Regions from separate parts of the Undibacterium sp. RuTC16W genome, predicted to be linked through region 2. Evidence: predicted binding sites of a transcription regulator. Region 2 holds the regulator's gene; each other region holds the start of a gene.

Region 1 (7,827 bases), 430 kb from region 2:
AGTCGCCATAACTCATGTCGCTGCTGAAATCCATTTTTGCCCCATGCCAGGACATGGGGCATTTCGCCTGGCTATCGCCATTGTTATTTTGCTGATCTTGAGTGCTCATGATGGTCGCTTAATGAATATATTGGAATGTATTTGAATGTATTTGAATGTATTTATTATTGAATGATGGATGATCCGGCAGCTATGGTGTACTGCGCTGGCAGCCTACGTTTTCAGGTAACATCATTACGTACGCCGCTGAGCGAATAGGCTTTGCTGTCCAGGATGTCACGCAGACCTTCGGCAGCATCCCAGACATCGCTGAAGCGGGTGTACAGTGGGGTAAAACCAAAACGCATGATGGCAGGCTCGCGGTAATCACCGATGATGCCGCGCGCGATCAATGACTGCATCACGGCATAACCATGTGGATGGGTAAAGCTGACCTGACTGCCGCGACGCTCTTGTTCGCGTGGGGTGACTAATTGCAAGGGATGTGAGGCGCAACGACTTTCTACCAGTTCGATAAACAGATCGGTGAGTGCCAGCGATTTTGTGCGTAATGCTGCCATCGTTGTCTTGCCAAAAATTTCTAAACCGGATTCCACCATTGCCAGCGAGACGATAGGCTGAGTGCCGCAGAGCGCACGCCGTATGCCGGGTGTGCCGTGAAAGCTTGGCTGCATTTCAAACGGTTTGGCATGACCCCACCATCCCGACAGCGGATGCGAAAAGACTTCCTGGTGGCGCGTTGGTACCCAGATAAAGGCCGGTGAGCCCGGTCCGCCGTTCAGATATTTATAGGTGCAGCCGACAGCGAAGTCGGCTTTGGCGTCATTTAATTGCACCGGCACTGCGCCAGCGGAATGAGCAAGATCCCATAGCATCAGCGCACCTTGCGTATGTGCATGTGCGGTGATCGCACTCATGTCATGCAGATAGCCGCTGCGGTAATTTACATGAGTCAGCATCACCAGCGCGGTGTGTTTATCGATAGCCTTGTGGAGTTCTTCGGGCGTATCGACCAGTCTAAGCTGATAGCCGCGATCCAGCCAGCGCGTCAGTCCTTCTGCCATATAAATATCGGTGGGGAAATTACTGCGCTCCGTGACGATCACTTTTCGTTCTGCACTGACAGGATGGCTGGCCTGAATATGCAGGGCGGCTGCGATGGCTTTGAATAAGTTAATTGATGTCGAATCGGTGACAACGACTTCGTTCTGGCGTGCGCCGATAAGGGGAGCGAGCAGGTTTCCCAGTCGTGATGGCAGATCAAACCAGCCCGCGTTATTCCAGCTTTTAATCAGATCCGTTCCCCATTCCTGACGTATCACTTGCTGGGCGCGGCTTGCTGAGGATTTCGGCATGGCACCGAGTGAATTGCCATCAAGGTAAATCACACCGTCAGGTAAATCGAATTCTTGTCTTAGTCCGGCCAGTACATCTTGTGCATCGAGATTCAGGCAGTGTTGGCGATCAATGGTAGTCATAGAAAAATCAAAGTGGAAGTGAACGGAGAATGGCGCGTACCGGACTGGCATCGAGTCCGGCGAGTTTCAGCGGCAGGGCAATTAATTCGTAATCGCCAGCGCTGATGTCATCCAGCACAATACCTTCGAGTATGGCCATCTGATGTTGTTTGACAGCCCAGTGGCAATCCATGGTTTTAGAGGTTTGCGGATCGAGTGAGGGACTATCGATACCGATCAGCCGCACACCGTGCGTCGCCAGCAAGGCAATGGTCGCAGGTGCGATATGCGGAAAATCATCGTCCCACTGGTCTTGCGGTGCTCTGAAATAAGTGCGTAACAGAACGCGTGGTGGCGTCCCGTTTAACTGGGCGGCAATATGGTCAGGCTCCACTGTTGCGCGGCCTATGCAATGGATAACGCGGCAGGTGCCGATATACGTTGTCAGATCGACCTGATCGATCGCGACACCTGATGCATCGTAATGCGATGGCGCGTCGCAATGCGCGCCGGTATGGGTGGACATGCTGATTTTGCTGACTTTGACCGGGCAGTCATCTTCAATTTGCCAGGTGGTATCGGACGCATAAGCCGTGTCGCCGGGCCAGACCGGCATCCCTTTTCGCATAGACGGTGTGATGTCCCAGATACGTGAATCAGGCCTTGCTTCGGTGGCGGACATGGAATTTCCTCGGGGCTGTTGATAAGAATAATTTTATTCTGAAAGTAGTGATGAGTTCTTGCAAATTGCAATAGATAATTGCATTTATGTAGAATAAACTGCGAATGAATAGGTAATATTTGATGGAATATGTGAAATGCAACTAGACGCGACCGATATTAAGATTTTGCACTTCCTGCAGTGTGAGGGACGTATCAGTAATCAAGATCTGGCAGATAAGGTATTTTTGTCGCCATCGTCTTGCCTGAGGCGGGTCAGGATGCTGGAAGAGGCCGGCATTATCAGTCGTTACAGCGCGGTGCTCGATGCGACAGCGCTGGGTCTGGAGGTTGATGCTTTTGTGCAAGTGACCATGCGGCGTGATGTCGAACAATGGCATGAAAATTTTTCAGCTGCGCTGCAAAGCTGGCCTGAGGTTGTCGGCTCTTACATTATTACCGGTGACGCGAATTATTTATTACGGGTGAAGGCGCGTAATCTGAAGCACTATTCTTCTTTTGTACTTGAGCGTCTATACAAAACGACCGGCGTCCTGGATATTCGTTCCAATATCGTATTGCAGACCTTGAAAGATACAAATGAGATTGCGACCGGGTTGCTGCAATCTGAAAAGTAATTTGAAGGTGGGGGAGTGGCACGGAATCCACCAAGTGATACCGCAGTCCCGATTGAGCTGCACTGCCGATCACATCAGGCTCCAGCCCAGGGAAGATTTTTTTGGCACCATCCGCCGATAGATTTGCGATGACCACCGGCATCTTTATCCCCTTCAAATCCTTCCAGAATGTCAAAGCAGGCGGTATAGCCATGCTCTGTTGCGAGCTTGGCGGCATGTCTGGAGCGAACGCCGGAGCGGCATAAAAACAGTAAGGTCGCTGTCGTGTCAGGAACTGCAGCGTGTAATTCGGACATAAAGTCCGGATTGGGTATGCCGCCTGGATACGTGCTCCATTGCACCGCTTTGTGCTGTGCTTCTGGTACTACCACTCGGCCTACCCAATCGCGTTCCGCATTGGTGCGGACATCTACCAGTACCACACCAGTACCCGTTTGCAATAAGGAAAACGCCTCTTGCGGCGTCACAGCGCCAGCATAAGGCAAACCTTGTTCCTGAGCGCGTTGGCGGGCAATAGCGATGAGTTGAGTTGTCATAATAAAATGTGGATTGGTGTATGTGAGTCAACTAATTATGCATGATACCCACAAAACTCAACTGCGGAATCTGGCATAAGGAGGTATTTTTATTCCCCTTGTCTATGCGAATGATTGTTCGGCATAAAAATCAATTGCACCAAAAAAGCTCAATAACATATCGTTTTTCATAAATTGCATTAATTTGGTGCAATATGTTAAATTTGCGTCTAAATGGTGCGCTTTCTCGGTAGGCGATTTTTTGAGGTCCCGTCCCTTACACTTGAAAAGTGTCTAGAAAACAGAGGTTTAGCGCTTTTATTGGGAACTTTGAGATTGCGCAGAGGATGGCATGGATTCTGCTATTATCCCCGGTGAGTTTTGCTAATAGCTTGGTGTACTATAGTTATGCGATTTTTTATCCTGAATGTCAGATAAAGACAGTCCGGGCAGAAAGATCAGCTTGGAATCACAGGTTCAGAGCTAAGTTGGTTAGCAGACCGCTCAGCATCTTACGAATTTATTTTTAGCTCTATTTGAGGAGTTTCACATGGCAATGACAGCCGCAGAAGTCTTGAAAATGGCGAAAGACAACGAAGTTAAATTCGTTGATTTCCGCTTTGCTGATACCCGAGGCAAAGAACAGCACGTGACTGTTCCAGTTTCCCAGTTCGGTATGGATAAATTCGAATCTGGCCACGCATTTGACGGCTCGTCTATCGCTGGCTGGAAGGGCATTGAAGCATCTGATATGTTGCTGATCCCTGATCCAAATACAGCCAATATCGATCCGTTCATGGAAGAAACCACACTGTTCATGCAGTGCGACGTGATCGAACCGGCCGACGGCAAAGGGTATGACCGTGATCCACGTTCCATCGCCAAACGCGCAGAAGCCTACCTGAAATCCTCAGGCATTGGCGATACCGCTTACTTCGGCCCAGAACCAGAATTCTTCATTTTCGACAGCGTACGCTGGAAAATTGATATGTCTGGCTGCTTCGTGAAGATTGATTCTGAAGAAGCGTCATGGACAACAGGCGAAAAACTCGAAGGCGGCAACACTGGCCATCGTCCAACCGTTAAAGGCGGTTATTTCCCGGTTCCTCCAGTCGACAGCTTCCAGGACATGCGTTCTGAAATGTGCCTGATTCTGGAATCCCTGGGTATTCCGGTTGAAGTGCATCACCATGAAGTCGCTGGCGCAGGTCAAAACGAAATCGGTACTAAGTTCTCTACTTTGGTAGAGCGCGCTGACTGGACACAAAACCTGAAATATGTCGTCTGGAACGTGGCGCATACTTACGGCAAGACAGCGACTTTCATGCCAAAACCTATCGTTGGCGACAACGGTTCTGGTATGCATGTGCATCAATCGATCTGGAAAGATGGTAAAAACCTGTTCGCAGGCGACGGCTATGCCGGTTTGTCTGATTTCGCTCTGTACTACATCGGCGGTATCATCAAACATGCCCGCGCTTTGAATGCGATCACGAACCCAGGTACTAACTCCTACAAGCGTCTGGTACCAGGTTACGAAGCACCGGTAAAACTGGCTTACTCTGCTAAAAACCGTTCTGCATCGATCCGTATTCCTTACGTTGCGAATCCAAAAGGCCGTCGTGTTGAAGCACGCTTCCCAGATCCTCTGGCGAACCCATACCTGTGCTTCTCCGCATTGATGATGGCTGGTCTGGACGGCGTTCAGAACAAGATCCATCCGGGCGAAGCCGCATCCAAAGATCTTTACCATTTGCCACCAGAAGAAGATGCACTGATCCCAACAGTCTGCCATTCCCTGGAACAAGCACTGGAAGCGCTGGACAAAGATCGCGAATTCCTGACACGCGGTGGTGTGTTCAGCGACAGCATGATCGATGCCTATATCGAACTGAAAATGCAAGACGTACAGCGCATGCGCATGACGACACATCCTGCTGAATTCGATATGTACTACTCTCTGTAATTTTTTTAAAAAATACAGAATCCAAAAACGGGGTAATTGCCCCGTTTTTTTTCGTCTTTTTATTCTATAAAGACACTTTTTCCTTTCTTGTTACCGATTGTCACATGTAAGTTCCCGATAAGCGTACGTGGCAATTGTGCTATGAGCCTGCTTGGAATACACTAAAGTTGTTAGTGACCAAACCTTGACAAAATGAATCAACTTTTACGTAGTGCAATTTTCGCTGCCGTAGCACTCAGCTCGCTCGCTTCTTCGGCGTCGTTTGCGCTTGCTGATGGCGATGTCTATTTATGTGTTGATGAGAATGGTAAAAAAGAATACAAAAATACTGGCGAAACCAAGGGGTGTAAGCGGGTAGAGCTTCCCGGTATTACGGTTGTGCCAGCGCCTGCCTTACCAAAAAAATCCGCAGCCAAAGCCGCATCAGCACCTGCTGATTTTCCTAAGGTAGATGAAGGCACCCAAAAAGCGCGTGATTCAGATCGGCGTCAGATTTTGCAAGATGAATTGAAAACAGAGGAGCAAAAATTGGCGAATCTGAAGAAGGACTACAACAACGGTGAGCCAGAGCGACGTGGCGATGAAAAGAACTACGCCAAATATCAAGAACGCACCATAATGATGAAAGATGATATTAGTCGCACCGAAAAAAACATCGAAGCACTGAAACGAGAACTCAGTAATTTGAAATAATTATTCAAGAACTGAAAAATCAGCATTTCAGGCATGATGCTTGCGTAACAAGGTCGCACTATGCGGCCTTTTTTTATGGATCATTTTGACTACTTCTATGACCTCGTTTGCCGGACTTGATTTGCTGACATCTGCCGTAATTGTGCTGGATGTTGATAGCTGTATCCTGTATGCGAATGCCGCTGCCGAAAGCATGTTGGACAGCTCGGCAAAATCTTTATCCCATTTAAAATTAACTGATCTTTTTTTGAACGGCGACGAGTTATTAACCGTGTTCGATCAGGCAGTTGCGCATCAGTTTGCCGATAAGCGGCAAGACCTGACACTGGAGCGCGCAGGTCGCGAGCCTTTGCATGTGCACAGTATCGTGACGGCACTGGACAATCCTGCAACGCCAGTATTAATTGAGCTGCGTGAGAACGTCCAGCAACTAAAGCTGGACAGAGAAGAGCGCATGCTCGATCAGAGCAAGGCAAACAAAGAGCTGATACGTAATCTCGCCCATGAAATCAAAAATCCTCTTGGCGGTATCCGCGGCGCAGCTCAATTACTAGAGCTGGAATTACCTGAGCGTCAGTTAAAAGAGTTGCGTGAATATACCCAGGTCATTATCAAGGAAGCAGATCGTTTACAGACGTTGGTAGACCGTTTATTGGCACCACATCGGTTGCCGCACATCGTCGGCGACGTCAATATTCACGAAGTCTGCGAACGCGTACGCAGTCTGATTTTTGCTGAATTTCCTCAAGGCTTGAGTATTAAGCGTGACTACGATTTATCGATACCAGAATTCCGCGGTGATAAAGAGCAGTTGATTCAAACGGTTTTAAACATTGCCCATAACGCGGCACAGGCCTTGAGTGAGCGGATCAGACATGGCGATGCTGAGCTGACTTTCCGGTCGCGCGTTGTGCGTCAGATCACTTTGGCCAAAGTACGCTACAGGCTGGCATTAGATTTGCATATCATCGATAACGGACCAGGCATTCCAGCCGAAATTCGCAATCGTATTTTTTATCCTCTGGTATCTGGGCGGGATGGCGGTAGCGGATTAGGACTGACTTTGGCACAGACTTTCATTGAACAGCATATGGGTGTCATTGAGTGCGAAAGCCGGCCGGGATGTACGGATTTTCGTATTTTAATTCCACTACCTTAAAGCAGGTAACTGGAAAACCGGAATATCACAAGTGTTCCGATCTAATGGCTTATTTTTCTTACGCAGGATGTAAAACGATTATATGAAACCAATCTGGATAGTTGACGATGATGATTCTATTCGCTGGGTGCTTGAGAAGGCGCTGGCACGTGAGAATCTCGCGACCAAGAGCTTCACGAACGCACGTGATGCGATGACAGCATTGCAAAGTGATACGCCGCAAGTATTGGTGTCTGATATTCGCATGCATGGCGCATCAGGGCTGGAGTTGTTGCAAGTCGTTAAAGCAAAATATCCCGGATTACCCGTCATCATCATGACGGCGTTTTCTGATCTGGAATCGGCCGTAGCGGCTTTTCAGGGGGGGGCGTTTGAATATTTAGCCAAGCCATTTGATCTGGATAAGGCCGTTGAATTAATCCGTCGTGCGCTGGACGAAAGTCTGCGTGAATCCAATGTCGAACAGAATGTTTCTGAAACGCCGGAGATTCTCGGGCAAGCACCGGCCATGCAGGATGTGTTCCGCGCTATTGGACGCTTATCTCAATCGAATGTGACAGTATTGATCACTGGCGAATCAGGTAGCGGTAAGGAATTAGTCGCACGTGCTCTGCATAAACACAGCCCCAGATCTGCTCAGCCTTTTATCGCCTTAAATACGGCAGCTATCCCTAAGGATTTACTGGAGTCAGAATTATTTGGTCATGAGCGCGGCGCGTTTACGGGTGCGCAAGCAACA
Region 2 (7,827 bases):
AAGCCGATAGGTCCTGCCATGGCAAGTGCGCGCGCAAATGACAATATGATGGTGTTCACAGGCAACGCCAATCCTACTTTGGCGGCAGGGGTAGCCAAGCAATTAGGAATTCCACTCGGTAAAGCCGACGTATCCAAATTCTCTGATGGCGAAGTCATGGTCGAGATTAATGAAAACGTCCGCGGTAAAGACGTTTTTGTATTGCAATCGACTTGTGCACCGACTAATGACAACCTGATGGAAATCATGCTGATGGTCGATGCACTGAAACGCGCATCTGCTGGCCGCATCACCGCTGCGATCCCTTATTTTGGTTATGCGCGTCAGGATCGTCGTCCACGCTCTGCCCGTGTTGCGATCTCGGCAAAAGTAGTTGCCAATATGCTGGAAGAAGCGGGTGTTGACCGCGTACTGATCATGGATCTGCACGCAGATCAAATCCAGGGTTTCTTTGACATTCCTGTTGATAATATCTACGCATCGCCTATTTTGCTTGGCGATCTGGTTGCAAAAAATTACGAAGATTTGCTGGTTGTATCGCCTGACGTCGGCGGCGTAGTTCGCGCCCGTGCATTGGCAAAACGCCTGGGTTGCGATCTGGCGATTATTGATAAACGCCGCCCAAAAGCAAACGTATCCGAAGTCATGAACATCATCGGTGAAGTCGAAGGCCGTAACTGCGTGATCATGGATGACATGGTTGATACTGCGGGTACTCTGACCAAAGCCGCAGAAGTATTGAAAGAGCGTGGCGCGAAAAAAGTATTGGCATATTGCACACATCCAGTACTGTCTGGCCCTGCGATTGCACGCATCTCCAGCTCGCCATTGGATGAACTGGTGGTAACCGATACAATTCCGTTGTCGGATGCAGCAAAAGCCTGCACCAAGATACGCCAGTTGTCCTGCGATAGCTTATTGGCTGAAACCTTCCGCCGCATTACCAAGGGCGAATCAGTGATTTCACTGTTCACCGACTAATTTTTTCTGCGCACTGGTGTATTTGTAAAAATACATCAGTGCGTTTTTCTGTATCTCTGGTCGCGGAGATACAAAACCGCAAGTTGAGTCTTGCATTTTTTGGAGTAACACCATGAAAGTAATCGCATTTGCACGCAAAGAACAGGGGACCGGAGCGAGCCGCCGCCTGCGCAATGCTGGCCAAACACCTGGCATCATTTACGGTGGCACAGAAGCCCCTGTATCTATCACTTTGGATCACAATGCGCTGTACCATGCATTGAAAAAAGAAGTGTTCCACTCCTCCATTCTGGATCTGGAAGTTGATGGCAAAGTAGAAAAAGTATTGTTGCGCGACTTCCAAGTCCACGCATACAAACAATTGGTATTGCACGCTGACTTCCAACGTGTTGATCCTAATAAAAAGATCCACGTTAAAGTGCCTCTGCATTTCATCAATGCTGATGTATCTCCAGCAGTAAAATTGAACGCAGCTGTTATCAGCCACGTTGTAGTTGAACTGGATATCTCTTGCTTGCCAGCAGATTTGCCAGAATTCGTCGAAGTTGACCTGTCCAAACTGGAAGCCGGTCAATCTATTCACGTTTCTAGCCTGGTATTGCCAAAAGGCGTATCCGCAGTTGTACACGGTGATGACGCAACTGTCGCTATCGCTGTTGTTCCAGCTGGTGCAACATCCGCTGAAGCAGAAGCGAAGTAATTTTCTGCTCTCCGTAAAAAAACCGCCTTCGGGCGGTTTTTTTACGTCTGCAGAACGGACATCAATCGATACTAAGCCCAGAATCTCCGTTAGGACAGCGGCGATGGCGCTTCCACGAAAGGATAGCGGTCTAACGGAAAATCCAGGCTAAGTGCTGCACGATAAAATTATATAAATTAAATCGGATAATTTATCCTTACAATTCTTGCGATAAAGTTAAAATCGTATGATGTATTACGCTTTTCACGAAACGATAACTTAACTGAGGCATGTATGCGAATCAAGATAAAGTCTGATAAAAATCCTCATCCCGCAATACTCGCCTGCCTGCCGAAAGCACTGTTTATATTAATAGCCTTATCTGGTCTGGTAACACAGATATCGCCCTCATCTGCGGCATCCGCATCACCGGCCACGCCAGTCAATCCCGTCATCAGATACGATATCGGTTATGACATCGTCAGCCCTGTCCATGCACAGCATGGAATGGTTGCGAGCGAGCAGGGACTGGCGACACAGGTCGGCATTGACATTTTAAAGCGCGGTGGAAATGCGATTGATGCTGGTGTTGCGGTCGGTTTCGCTCTCGCCGTAGTGCTGCCCAATGCAGGTAACATCGGTGGTGGCGGTTTTATGTTGATTCATGATGCCAAATCCGGCAAAGATGTCGCCCTCGATTTTCGTGAAATGGCGCCGATACGTGCAACACGCGATATGTATCTCGATCAGGCAGGCCAGGTCATCCCTGGCAAATCCTTATATTCCCACCTGGCGGTCGGCGTACCGGGCACCGTTGCAGGCCTCAGTCTCGCACTGAATAAATTCGGCACAATGACACTATCTGACGTCATCGCACCAGCAATCCAGCTAGCGGAGCAAGGCTTTGAAGTCAGTCCTCATCTGGCCAGTATTCTGGACGCAGAGCGTGATCACTTAGGCGCGTGGGAGTCGAGTAAAGCGATTTTTTTCAAAAATGGACGCCCCTTGCGCGTCGGAGAAAAGTTAGTTCAAAAGGATTTAGCCAACTCACTAAAACTCATTGCGAAAGACGGCCCTCAAGCTTTTTACCAGGGCAGTATTGCAAAAAAAATTGCTGCTGAAATGGCAAAACATCAAGGCATCATTGGCATTGACGATCTCAATAACTATAAGGTCATTGAGCGCGAACCGGTCAAAGGCAATTATCGTGGCTATCAGGTCATGTCGATGCCACCACCCAGCTCAGGCGGCATCCACATCATACAGATGCTCAATATGCTGGAGCACTTCCCGATCAAGGAACAAGCGAGTAATAGTGCGCAGAATTTACATCTGATGACCGAGGTCATGAAGCTGGCTTATGCCGACAGATCCGAATATCTCGGCGATCCTGATTTTTTTAAAGTACCCGTAAAAGCACTAACCTCAACGACGTATGCCGACGAGCTCGTTAAAAAAATCAACGCCGATCATGCCACACCATCTGTGCAAATAAAGCCTGGCAATATAGCCCCTTACGAGAGCGATCAGACCACGCATTTTGCGACCGCCGATCAGCATGGCAATGTAGTTGCCACGACTTACACCTTAAATCTGAATTTTGGCAGTGGTATCGTCGCAGCAGGTACCGGCATTACTTTGAACAATGAAATGGATGATTTTTCAGTGAAGGCCGGAACACCGAATGCATTCGGCCTCATCGGTGGCGATGCAAATGCCGTCGCCGCCTATAAGCGTCCGCTTAGCTCAATGTCCCCGACAATTATCCTGAAGGACGGGAAGCCATTCATGACAACCGGCAGTCCTGGAGGCAGCCGTATTATCACGACGACCCTGCAAACTATTTTGAACGTTATTGACCATGGCATGAACGTCGCGCAAGCGACCATTACACCGCGAATTCATCATCAGTGGATGCCCGATCAGATGCGTGCAGAGCGGGGTATCAGCGTGGATACCTTACGTATCTTAGAACTCAAAGGTCACAATCTAAAAATCTCTCCGGCCATGGGCAGGACCCAAATCATACAAATCGGTACCGATGGCTTCGACGGCTACTCCGATCCGCGCAATCCAGACGGCAAAACCTTAGGCTATTAAATTTTCATTGAAGCGTCCTCAGTCACAAGCAGCCAGCCGTCGCCGTCATTTGCAAGCGCTTGATATGAATCAAGCGCTTTACTGATCTAACGCAATTCCAGCGCGCCCTCGCTCACTACAATTGCCCGATGGAAAATATCTATTCCCTCTGGAGATCGCAGTGCCCATAGAATTATATAAAGACGCTCATCACATCTGTCTGATGTTCAATGATCTCGTCAAGGATGCAGGCGATAGCGCGGTACAGGCGAACCAATTTTTGATTGTGTCAGAAGGACAAGGTGCCCTGCTTGATCCGTCTGGCAATATTACTTACAACAGCTTGGTATTAGCGATGCAACGCTATTTACCCAAGAAAAACCTCAAATACCTTTTTGCATCACATCAGGATCCGGACATCATCGGGGCTCTGGATAAGTGGTTATTCAGTACGGAATGCCAGCTCTATGTATCGCAGCTATGGTCGCGTTTTGTACCGCATTTTTGCAATCTGAACCGCTCAGACGGCAGAATTGTCGGCATACCGGACGAAGGTATGCCTGTCTCTATGGGTGTTACGACCATTCATGCTGTTCCCGCACATTTCTTGCATGCCGAAGGTAACTTTCAGTTCTACGATAGCCGTTCCAAAATCCTGTTCTCAGGTGACATGGGCGCGTCGATGGTCGATGCACATGACGTCAGTCAGCCCATCACGACAAAGGAAGTTTTTTTAGATCAGTTGCCAGCCATGCGAGGGTTTCATCAACGCTATATGGTGTCAAATAAAGTCTGCCGTTTGTGGGCAAATATGGTCAGAAACATGGATATTGCGATGATGGTACCTCAGCACGGACGGTATTTTATCGGGCGAGAAGCGATTCATGCTTTTCTGGACTGGATAGAGAACCTGCCATGCGGGATCGATTTATTTACCCAGGAACACTATCGGTTTCACGGGCAAAAGTTAGCTCTATAAACAATCTGTAACTAAGTCAGGACTGACGCAAAAATCAAGATCGCTCACCACAGAGAAGCCAGGACACAAAGGAAAGGCAGGAATAAGCGATTTCATGAAATATCGATTAAAGAGTTTTTAGAAATCCCCAAAACGAATCCGCAAGCAGGCTGCGGCTGTTGGCACGAAAAGCCCCTGGAAGCCGTATCCAGCCTGCGGGTTCGATATCGATGGTAATAAGCCACTGTTCGTTTGGTGTACCCAACGAAAAAGGACGCTTGAAGCGTCCTTTTTTTTGTACCGGCTACGAACACCGGACTTGATGACTTACACCGACGCCGGGTCTGGCAGGTGCTTGATGGCGTCGTGCTGATGATCTTGAATTTTGTCTTTGTGTTTGATGACTTGTCTGTCCAGTTTATCGATGAGGAGGTCGATCGCAGCGTAGAGGTCGTGCGCCAGGCTTTCTACGTGGATATCTTTACCACTGATGTGCAGATTAATGTCTGCTTTATGCCGTTTTTCCTTTTCCCGGAGCTTGTCTACCGTCAGGATGACGGCGATATCAATGACTTGATCGAAGTGTCGCCTGATGCGCTCAAGCTTGTTTTGTACATGTTCACGTATTGCAGGAGTTACTTCGAGGTGATGTCCACTGATGGTGAGATTCATACTACGCTCCTATGGTGATGTTACTTGCTATAAATTTCTTCAGCATTTGCTCTGATGCATCGAGCTAAATTATATATAGCAATACAAAACGTAATTTCAAGGCTTAGTTACAAGACTAAATTACAGGTGTTCATTACAAGGATTTGCGCAGGCTTACTGGAGGAATTTTTAGGGCTTCACGGTATTTGGCAACAGTACGTCGCGCAATGACCATGCCTTGTTCACCCAGCATGTCTGCAATTTTGCTATCAGAGAGTGGGCTTTTCTGGTCTTCTGCTCCTATCAACTGCTTGATGAGTGCACGTATCGCGGTGGAAGATGCTTCCCCCCCCGTTTCCGTCGCGACATGGCTACCGAAGAAATATTTCAACTCAAACATACCATGCGGGGTAAGCATGTATTTCTGGGTCGTTACACGAGAAATAGTACTCTCGTGTAAACCTAGTGTATCAGCAATTTCGCGCAAAACAAGAGGGCGCATCGCAACCGCACCGTGAGTGAAAAAATTACGTTGTCTTTCAACTATCGCTTGTGCAACGCGCAAGATGGTGTCGAAGCGTTGCCGCATGTTTTTGATCAGCCAGCGCGCTTCCTGCAACTGCGATCCCATCGTTCCGTCACCGCGATTTTGCTTCATGATGTTGGCATACATACTATTAACGCGGAGCTTGGGCATGACATCCTGATTCAGCAAAACCTGCCAGCCATTTGCTGACTTTCTGACGATCACATCGGGGACCACATAGTCTGATGACGCCGCTGCAAAATCCGCACCTGGCTTAGGATTACACTGGCGAATCACTACCTGCGCCTCGCGCAAATCTTCATCATCGCAGTTGAGAATTTTTTTCAGTTTGTTGAAATCTCGCTGCGCAAACAAGATGATGTGTTCTTCAACAATCTTCAGCGCCAGACGACGTGTCACGAATGGAATCTTAGGTAAGCGTTTGATCTGCAAGGCTAGACATTCCGACGGCGTACGCGCACCAACCCCGGCGGGATCAAAGCTTTGCAGCATCGTTAATGCGAAAGATAATTCCTCTGGTTCTACACACAATTCAAGCGGCAAACTCGCATGGATTTCATCCAAGGTCTCCATCAGATAACCACTGAGATCCAGCGCATCAATCATCAGCTCAATTAAGGCACGATCACGCGGCTCACGAATATTCAGGCGCATCTGTTCCAGCAAATGATCGCGCAAACTGGTTTGCGCAGCTTCTAATTGCGGACGTCCATCCTCTTCCTCTGAAGACTTACTGCCTAGCGGTACATCATCAAAACTCCACTCTTCTTCGTTGGCGCTGGTGCTGTCCGCGGATGAAGCAACTTCCGCATTGTCACCGCTATCAGCAACCGGAGCGGCGGTCTCGGCACCGACTTCCTGTACTGCAAATTCAGATTCTGAATTATTGCTGGTGGTGCTAATCGCGCCATCGGCCAGCAATCGCACTGCATTATCCATGGGGTCATCAACCCGCTCCAGCATGGGATTATCAGTCAACAGGTTTTCCAGTTCCTGATGTAGTTCCAGCGTGGATAACTGCAAAAGACGAATTGATTGCTGCAATTGCGGCGTCAGCGCCAGGTGTTGTGAGGTACGTAGTTGCAGGCTTTGTTTCATCATCATCTCGCTTCCCGCTACATGCGGAAATGCTCTCCCAGATAAACCCTGCGTACGGATTCGTTCGTGATGATGTCTTCCGGTTTGCCACTCGCCAGCACTGCACCTTGATTGATGATGTAGGCGTGATCGCAAATACCTAGAGTTTCGCGCACATTATGATCGGTGATCAGCACACCGATACCGCGCTCTTTCAGGAAGCGTACGATACGCTGAATCTCGATCACAGCAATCGGATCAACACCTGCAAAGGGTTCATCCAGCAACACAAAGCGCGGATTCGTTGCCAGTGCCCGGGCAATTTCTACCCGGCGACGTTCACCGCCAGATAAAGAAAGCGCCTGATTTTCACGTATGCCCTCGATCTGCAAATCGGCCAGCAAGGTATCCAGGCGTTTCTCAATTTCGGCTGAATTCAGAAACTTGCCATGTTCATCCTTTTGCAACTCCAGCACGGCACGGATATTGTCCTCGACTGTCAGCTTACGAAATACCGATGCCTCTTGTGGCAAATACGATAAGCCGAGAACGGCACGTTGATGAATCGGCAAATGGGAGATGTCTACACCGTCCACATTGATTTCACCGGCATCAGAGGGAACCAGTCCAACGATCATATAAAACGATGTCGTTTTGCCCGCACCGTTCGGCCCCAGCAGACCGACAACGTCACCACTCTTTACTTCAAGCGACACATCGCGCACTACCTGGCGCGCACCGTAACGCTTTTGCAAACCCTTGATCAATAAAGTGCTCATCTTATTCTTTGGTTTGCTTATCGGCTTTAGGTTCTAAAATCAAAGTAACACGACCGCCACCGGGAACTTGTTTTCC
Region 3 (7,827 bases), on a different contig from region 2:
GATTTTTTTGAATTAATCGCCAACTCTTTATTCACTTGACGAGATTTTACTGAAACAGGTTTTAGCACATGTTGCAACATAGATTTACCTCTCTGATTATGAAGGACAATATGTCACTTCTAATTTATCCTAAGAGATATGTTTTTTTAAGTCAACAATGCTGCTTCTAAAAATGAGCACTCTCTCCCATCAATCCCATATATGAAGAATCACGTTCTTCTCTTGTCGAGCATTACAATATAAATCATAGTGCCAAGAACTATTCAATTGGTTATCAAACGGTGATAACAGTTGAAATTGGCTCACTCCTGATCACAATCATCTTCTTCAGCTCCGGCACACAAGAACCACAATTCGTGCCGCATTTAAGACGCGTTTGCAGTCCTGCAAGCAGCTCATCCTGACTGCCAGTCATTGTGCCCAGGGCACTATTGATTTCAGTATCGGCGACGTTCAGACAACTGCATACGACCTTGCCTCTTGCCGTAAAACCTTGTGGCGCAGTGGTACTCGGCATCAACAATAAGCGACCGAGCTTGGCGACGGGTTCTTCATCGACCAGATAGGCTTTCAGCCAGCTTTCTGCCGACACGTCACCCGCTAAGGAGACTGCCGACAGCTTGCCATCCTTGACCATGATATGCCTGGCATTACCGCGCTTGCTATCGTCATAGCGCAAAACTTCAGCACCGGTGATGCCGAATAACTGCTCGATCTGTTGCGTCAACTCCGGCGCTGCGGCGTAGTCGTCAGCGGCACGAAACAAGATACCTGTTTTGTCGCGACCAAACGGGGTGCAACTAGCATAAGCAAACTCACGCATGTAAGGACGTAATGCCTTTTGCAGGATCAAGGCTTGCTCCTGATCGATCCAGGCAAATACCAGGAAACGCCACGGCAATTCTGCTTTAAGAATTTTGACGGCCGCGGCCTTCAGCTCCGGCTGCTTAGAGCTGGGATCGATCGCAGGCGATGTCAGCGCATTCACACCGTAGCCAGCATGCTCGCCATGGCCACGGCCGGACACATACTCTTCACCCCAATGCATGGCAACAAACACCTGACCGGCACGCATCTCGTCGCTCTCTTGCACAGCGAAAATCTGCGATCCGCGCCGGCTGGTCACATGCACCAAGTCGCCCTGCTGCAAAAACCGTCTGTCCATATCTTGCTTAGACATCGCAATCCCAGGCTCAGCAGCGTGCGAAAACAATTGTGCAACCGTGCCGGTACGGCTCATACCGTGCCATTGGTCACGCAAACGTCCGGTATTGAGCTGGAAAGGATGGCGCGCATCAATCGCGTCTTTGACCGGTTGATACACGGTATTGACGAAACGGGCACGCCCTGTCGCTGTCGGGAAAATTCCGTCCTCATACAAACGTTGCTGTCCCTTACTCGCACCTTCCGGATAGGGCCATTGCTGCGCGCCCGCCTGCTCAAGAATCGCATAGGACAAACCGGTGATATCGAGGTCACGTCCACGGGTACTTTCACGATGCTCGTTCCAGACCTGCTCTGGTGTTTCATACGGAAAAATCGAATGGGTTTTACCTAGTAAGATTTCCAGCTTGCGTGCAAACTCGGTGGCGATTTCCCAATCGTGTCTGGTCTCACCGGGCTTATCCAGCGCCGGATTGACGCGAGTGATACGTCGTTCAGAATTAGTCACCGTACCGGACTTCTCCGACCAGGTCGTCGCTGGCAACAAGATGTCGGCATAGGGCACAGTCGCAGTGGTGCTATAGGCTTCCTGCACAATCACCAGTTCTGCTTTATTGAGCGCTGCTCGTATCAGGTTTTGCTCTGGCATGGACTGCGCAGGATTCGTGCAGACGATCCAGATAATTTTGATCTCACCGGCACGCACGGCCTCAAACATGTCGACTGCCGTTTTGCCTGGCATCGCGGGTACATCATCCACACCCCACAGCTTAGCGATTTCGGCTCGGTGTACTGGATTCGCTAAATCGCGATGTGCCGACATCAGATTCGCCATGCCACCGACTTCACGACCGCCCATCGCGTTGGGCTGTCCGGTCAATGAAAACGGACCGGCGCCAGGTTTGCCAATCTGATGCGTGGCGAGGTGGAGATTAATCAGTGCGGCATTTTTTGCCGTGCCGGATGACGACTGATTCAAGCCCTGGCAATACAGGGACAGTGTGGCTTTGGATTGTCCAAACCAGCGAGCGGCCTGGACTAAATCGGCTTCGGTAATACCGCAGGTCTGTGCGACGAATTTGGGGGTGTAATCGCGTACGGTTTGCTTGAGTTCAGCAAAACCTTCGGTGTGTGCCGCGATGTACTCATTGTCGATCAGGTCTTCCCACAAACACAGATGCAACATGCCATTGAATAAAGCGACATCGGTACCCGGCAAAATCGGTAAAAACAAATCGGCTTCACGCGCCGTATCCGTACGACGCGGATCGGCAACGATAATTTTGAGCCCAGGATTTTTTTTTCGAGCGTCTTCGATACGACGATACAAAATCGGATGGGCGTACGCTGTATTCGAGCCGACGATAAAAATGACTTCTGCGAGATCCAGATCTTCATAGCACGCTGGCGGCGCATCTGCGCCCAACGTCTGTTTGTAGCCAGCGACCGCGCTCGACATACAGAGCCGGGAATTGCTGTCGATGTTATTGGTACCGATCAGACCTTTGGCGAGCTTATTAAAAACGTAGTAATCCTCAGTCAGCAACTGACCGGAAATATAAAACGCCACACTGTCGGGCCCGTGCGCTGCAATCGTATCGACGAACTGTTGCGCCATATTATCTAAGGCGACGTCCCAATTTACCTTGCTGCGCGGCTGCTCACGCGTAACACGCATCTCTGGATATAAGGCACGCGTTTGCATCTTGATCGCGGGTTGTGCCGACAGATGCAGCGTGCTGCCCTTGCTGCATAAACGGCCAAAGTTCGCCGGGTGATCAGGATCGCCGCGAACCCCGGTTACCTGCTGGCCTTCGGTCTGAATAATGACACCGCAACCTACCCCGCAGTAACAACAGGTGGCTAGTGTTTCGGTCATGTGCTTACCTTTTTGAGAATGCAAAAATACTATACTCCATACCAGTATTATTTAAAGCACCAATTAAAACTTGCGGAAACAGCATAGTTTTAATATAAGTAAAGGGGAGTATATTAATTTTCGTACTTGATGACGGTATCTTGGCGAATGTGAATCAGCGCGATGCCTGCGCAGGCATGCATCACCGCCCAATCACGCACTCGCAGGATCCAGGGCGAGATTTTTCAGTTCTTCAGCATCCAGAAAAACCTGACCATTATCGATTTTCAGTGCAAATTTTTGCGTACAGCCTTCGTCTGGCGATACCGCGCACCCCGTCGGCAATTCAATATTCCAGTTATGCAGCGGACATGCCACTTTTTCACCAAAGACGATTCCCTGAGACAGCGGACCGCCCTTGTGCGGACATTTATCGAGGAGGGCGAAAACTTTATTTTCACTGTTACGAAAAATCGCGACATCGGGTTTGGCGCTGCGAGTTACTACACGCGCACCGAGTACCGGAATATCATCAACGTTGCAAATAGGTTTCCATTGTTCGGACATGGTGTTTCCTTTTTTATCTCTCACACATGGATGCGACTCACGCATCCATGTGGCGTTCTGGTGCGCAAGCACACCTTGTTTATCAGGCTGAGTTCTCTGGGCGAATTTTCTCGACGATTTATCAGGATGCTGACAGCATCTCAAACTGACGCGTGTCGACTTGCGCCTTCTCCGGTTCATGCCAAGGATCACTCTCGCCTTCGAGAGCGAACAGCAAGCGCTGATACAACTCTTTACGACGCTCTTCATCCTCGAGTACGATTTTCTTCACATGATCAAGACCAACACGTTCGAGATAATGCACGGTGCGCTCGAGGTACCAGCCTTCTTCGCGATACAACTGCAAGAAGGCACCGGTGTACTCCATGACCTCCTCATGCGTTTTGAGCTTGACGAAGAATTGTGCAACCTCGGTTTTGATCCCGCCGTTACCACCGACATAGACTTCCCAACCAGAATCGACGCCGATCACGCCTACGTCTTTAATACCCGCTTCCGCACAATTACGCGGACAACCGGACACTGCCAGCTTAACCTTGTGCGGCGAATACATACGAGCCAGTTCGCGTTCTAACTGCTGCCCCATCAAGGTCGAGTTTTGCGTGCCCATGCGACACCATTCACTACCTACACAAGTTTTGACAGTACGCAAACCCTTGGCATACGCCAGACCTGACGGCATGCCGAGGTCATGCCAGACTTCGCGCAGATCTTCTTTTTTCACACCCAGCAAATCGATACGCTGACCGCCAGTGACCTTCACAGTAGGAATTTTAAATTTATCGACAACATCAGCGATACGACGCAATTCAGAGGCATTCGTCTCACCGCCCCACATCCGCGGAATCACGGAGTAAGTGCCATCCTTCTGGATATTTGCATGCGAGCGTTCGTTGATAAAACGTGATTGCGGATCATCCTTTGCCTCACGCGGCCAGGTCGAAATCAGGTAATAATTGATCGCAGGACGACAGCTTGAACAGCCATCCGGTGTGCGCCATTCCATGAATTTCTGGGTCGTTGCGACGGTCAGCAATTTATGTTCTTTAATCGCATCGCGCACTGCCTGATGCGAATGATCGGTACAGCTGCACATGGCTTTGACTTTTGCGCTATCGCTGTAATCACTGCCGACCGTGAACATCAGAACCTGTTCCACCAATCCGGTACAGGAGCCGCACGATGCCGACGCTTTGGTATGTTTGCGCACTTCATCGAGAGTCAGCAAACCTTTTTCTTTAATCGTACTGACGATCTTGCCTTTACAGACGCCATTACAACCACAGACTTCTGCGGTATCCGGCATCGCGGCAGCTTTAGTAAAACCTTCGTGACCTACGTCACCGGTATTGGATTCACCAAACATCAAGGTGTCGCGGATCTCTGCAATGTTTTTGCCTTCGCGCAGCAGCTTGAAATACCAGCTTCCGTCAGCAGTGTCGCCATACAAACAAGCACCGATGAGCTTGTCATCCTTGAGCACCAGCTTCTTGTACACGCCACCTATCGGATCAGACAGGATGATCTCTTCGGTATCTTTGCCGCCCATGAATTCACCGGCGGAGAACAGATCAATGCCCGTGACTTTCAGCTTCGTCGATGTGACTGAACCCTGGTAACGGCCAATCCCAAAATTCGCCAGATGATTCGCGCAGACCTTGCCCATTTCAAATAATGGCGCCACCAGACCGTACACAGTGCCTCGATGATTCACACATTCGCCGACAGAATAAATACGTGGATCGTAAGTCTGCATGGTGTCGTTGACGACGATGCCACGATTGCAATACAGCCCTGCAGACTCTGCCAGTGCGGTGTTCGGACGAATACCAACTGCCATGACGATTAACTGCGCGGGAATCTCCAGACCGTCAGTGAAGCGAATGCCCTTTACGTGGCCATTGTCATCACTCAGAATCGCTTCTGTATTTTTTTCCAGCAAGAAGGAGAGGCCGCGATCCTCCAGCGATTTTTGCAGCATCCTGGCAGCAACCTGATCAAGCTGACGCTCCATCAGCCAGCCCGGCAAATGGACCACTGAGACTTTCATGCCGCGCATCATCAGACCATTCGCCGCTTCCAGTCCCAGCAAGCCACCGCCGATGACCACGGCATGCGTATGTTTTTCTGCCGCTTCGATCATAGTATTGGTATCGTAAATATCGCGATACGCGATGACGCCTTTGGCATCCTTGCCTGGCACTGGCAACATAAACGGGACAGAGCCTGTAGCAATCAGAAGGCGATCATAGTCTGTCTGCGTACCATCTTCGGCGATGACCAGACGCTTGACGCGGTCGATCTTGACGATTTTTTTACCGAGATGCAGGGTGATATTATTTTCTTCATACCAGTCGACATCGTTGAGCATGATGTCTTTAAAATTCTGCTCACCGGACAAAACAGGTGAGAGCAAAATACGGTTGTAATTAGCATGTGGCTCAGCACCAAATACCGTAATGTCGTACAGGTCGGGGGCAATTTTCAGCAACTCTTCCAAGGTACGCACGCCTGCCATACCATTACCCACCATCACTAACTTCAATTTCTTCATGGCTAACTCCTTTACTTGTCTCTGCTACTGACTAAGCAAGAGCAATGCCAGTTGGTTTTTATGCAAATACAGGATCCATCACCGTGATGAAGTCCGACTCCGTGAGCCGCTATTTTTGTACGTACGTATAAGATATTCCTGCTCAATTAGCGGTTCAATCCGACCATCGTATTGCATCAAACTTGATCATTCGCTTTTTTGTACGCTTCACCAATTCAATGCTCCGATGCAAAATATCGCACCCAAAAGATGCAACCAGGCACCACTACTGGTGCATCGCACAAATCATGAGCATTGCGATCTTCGCGTGTCGTTTGCTCTATGAGATTTGCCTCAATTTTGCGCGCAATCGTTTGCCTGAGTTTGCACGATTAGGTGGCATGGCACTTGCAAGGGGCATTAGCATTCACTTTTGGAGCAATCATGCAGAAAACCTCTTTCTGGAAAGCGGGACATACTCCCACGTTACTCGCCGCCTTCTTTTATTTCGATTTGAGTTTTATGGTCTGGGTACTGTTAGGACCACTTGGTATACAGATATCTAAAGACTTGGGACTTAGCGCTGCACAGAAAGGTTTAATGGTCGCCACACCGCTGCTCGCCGGTGCACTGTTACGTATCGTGATGGGGATGCTGGTCGATCATCTGAAGCCCAAAAAAGCCGGACTCATCGGTCAGTTTGTCGTCCTGGTTGGCCTGTGCTGGGCGTGGTTGGGCAATTTACATAGTTATGAACAGCTACTATTCCTCGGCATTATCCTTGGCGTCGCGGGTGCCGCATTTGCCGTTGCGCTGCCGCTTGCCTCGCGCTGGTATCCGCCTGAGCATCAGGGTACGGCGCTGGGGATTGCCGGGGCTGGTAACTCGGGGACCGCGTTCGCCGCGTTGTTTGCACCTGCACTGGCGATTGCTTTTGGCTGGCAAAATGTATTCGGTCTGGCCTTGATTCCATTACTGATCGCTCTGGTGGTCTATCTGGTGTTTGCCAAAGATGCGCCTGGTGATACGCCGACCAAATCACTAGGCGAATATCTGGCTGTCTTAAAAGATAAGGACGCCTGGTGGTTTATGTTTTTTTATAGTGTCACATTTGGTGGCTTCTCTGGTCTGGCATCAACGCTGACGATTTATTTCAACACACAATATGGCGTATCACCGGTGACCGCCGGTTATTTCACAGCGGCTTGCGTGTTCGCAGGATCCTTAGTACGTCCTATGGGAGGAAGAATCGCTGATCGTATCGGCGGCATTAAGACCCTATCCGTGATGTATGTGATTGCCTCAAGTTTCTTGTTTATCGCCAGTACAGGCTTGCAATCAGCAATGAGTGCCGTGATTGTATTTGTCATCGCGATGCTGGCACTTGGCACTGGCAATGGCGCGGTATTTCAACTGGTGCCACAACGCTTCCGCAAAGAGATGGGAGTCATGACCGGACTGGTTGGTATGGCGGGTGGTGTTGGTGGCTTTTATCTTGCTGCGAGTATGGGATACTCGCGTCAGATCACCGGTAGCTATCAACTTGGTCTGATGATTTTTGCCAGCCTGGCGATTGTCGCGCTGATCGGTTTATCATTGGTGAAAAAGCGCTGGCGTACTACCTGGGGTTCTGCCGCAATGACCACGGCAAAAATCTGAGCACAGCAATAAGATAAGACTTTCACGATAAACCACAGAATGACAT

The links. The regulator sigma-54, encoded in region 2, starts transcription at its own class of promoters, with help from an activator protein. The targets are predictions, from matches to a motif close to TGGCANGNAANCTGCTTT.
Positions count from the first base shown of each region.
Region 1: glnA (type I glutamate--ammonia ligase) is a predicted target of sigma-54. The motif match lies at 3,619-3,636, and genes of this name have one in related genera.
Region 3: nirB (nitrite reductase large subunit NirB) is a predicted target of sigma-54. The motif match lies at 6,176-6,193, and genes of this name have one in related genera.

Region 1 covers NZ_JBMPPE010000002.1:23,959-31,785, reverse strand. The annotation lists gene kynA (tryptophan 2,3-dioxygenase) at 1-109, opposite strand, end outside; gene kynU (kynureninase) at 222-1,478, opposite strand; gene kynB (arylformamidase) at 1,486-2,139, opposite strand; gene ACO0K4_RS04640 (Lrp/AsnC family transcriptional regulator) at 2,276-2,755, shown strand; gene ACO0K4_RS04635 (rhodanese-like domain-containing protein) at 2,830-3,291, opposite strand; gene glnA (type I glutamate--ammonia ligase) at 3,821-5,236, shown strand; gene ACO0K4_RS04625 (DUF4124 domain-containing protein) at 5,429-5,929, shown strand; gene glnL (nitrogen regulation protein NR(II)) at 6,027-7,088, shown strand; gene ntrC (nitrogen regulation protein NR(I)) at 7,171-7,827, shown strand, end outside.
Region 2 covers NZ_JBMPPE010000002.1:458,897-466,723, forward strand. The annotation lists gene ACO0K4_RS06450 (ribose-phosphate pyrophosphokinase) at 19-981, shown strand; gene ACO0K4_RS06455 (50S ribosomal protein L25/general stress protein Ctc) at 1,094-1,681, shown strand; gene ggt (gamma-glutamyltransferase) at 1,955-3,760, shown strand; gene ACO0K4_RS06465 (MBL fold metallo-hydrolase) at 3,921-4,718, shown strand; gene hpf (ribosome hibernation-promoting factor, HPF/YfiA family) at 5,025-5,369, opposite strand; gene ACO0K4_RS06475 (RNA polymerase factor sigma-54) at 5,503-6,993, opposite strand; gene lptB (LPS export ABC transporter ATP-binding protein) at 7,011-7,751, opposite strand; gene lptA (lipopolysaccharide transport periplasmic protein LptA) at 7,753-7,827, opposite strand, start outside.
Region 3 covers NZ_JBMPPE010000013.1:26,462-34,288, forward strand. The annotation lists gene ACO0K4_RS18665 (hypothetical protein) at 1-80, opposite strand, end outside; gene ACO0K4_RS18670 (molybdopterin-dependent oxidoreductase) at 275-3,043, opposite strand; gene nirD (nitrite reductase small subunit NirD) at 3,236-3,589, opposite strand; gene nirB (nitrite reductase large subunit NirB) at 3,711-6,143, opposite strand; gene ACO0K4_RS18685 (nitrate/nitrite transporter) at 6,567-7,781, shown strand.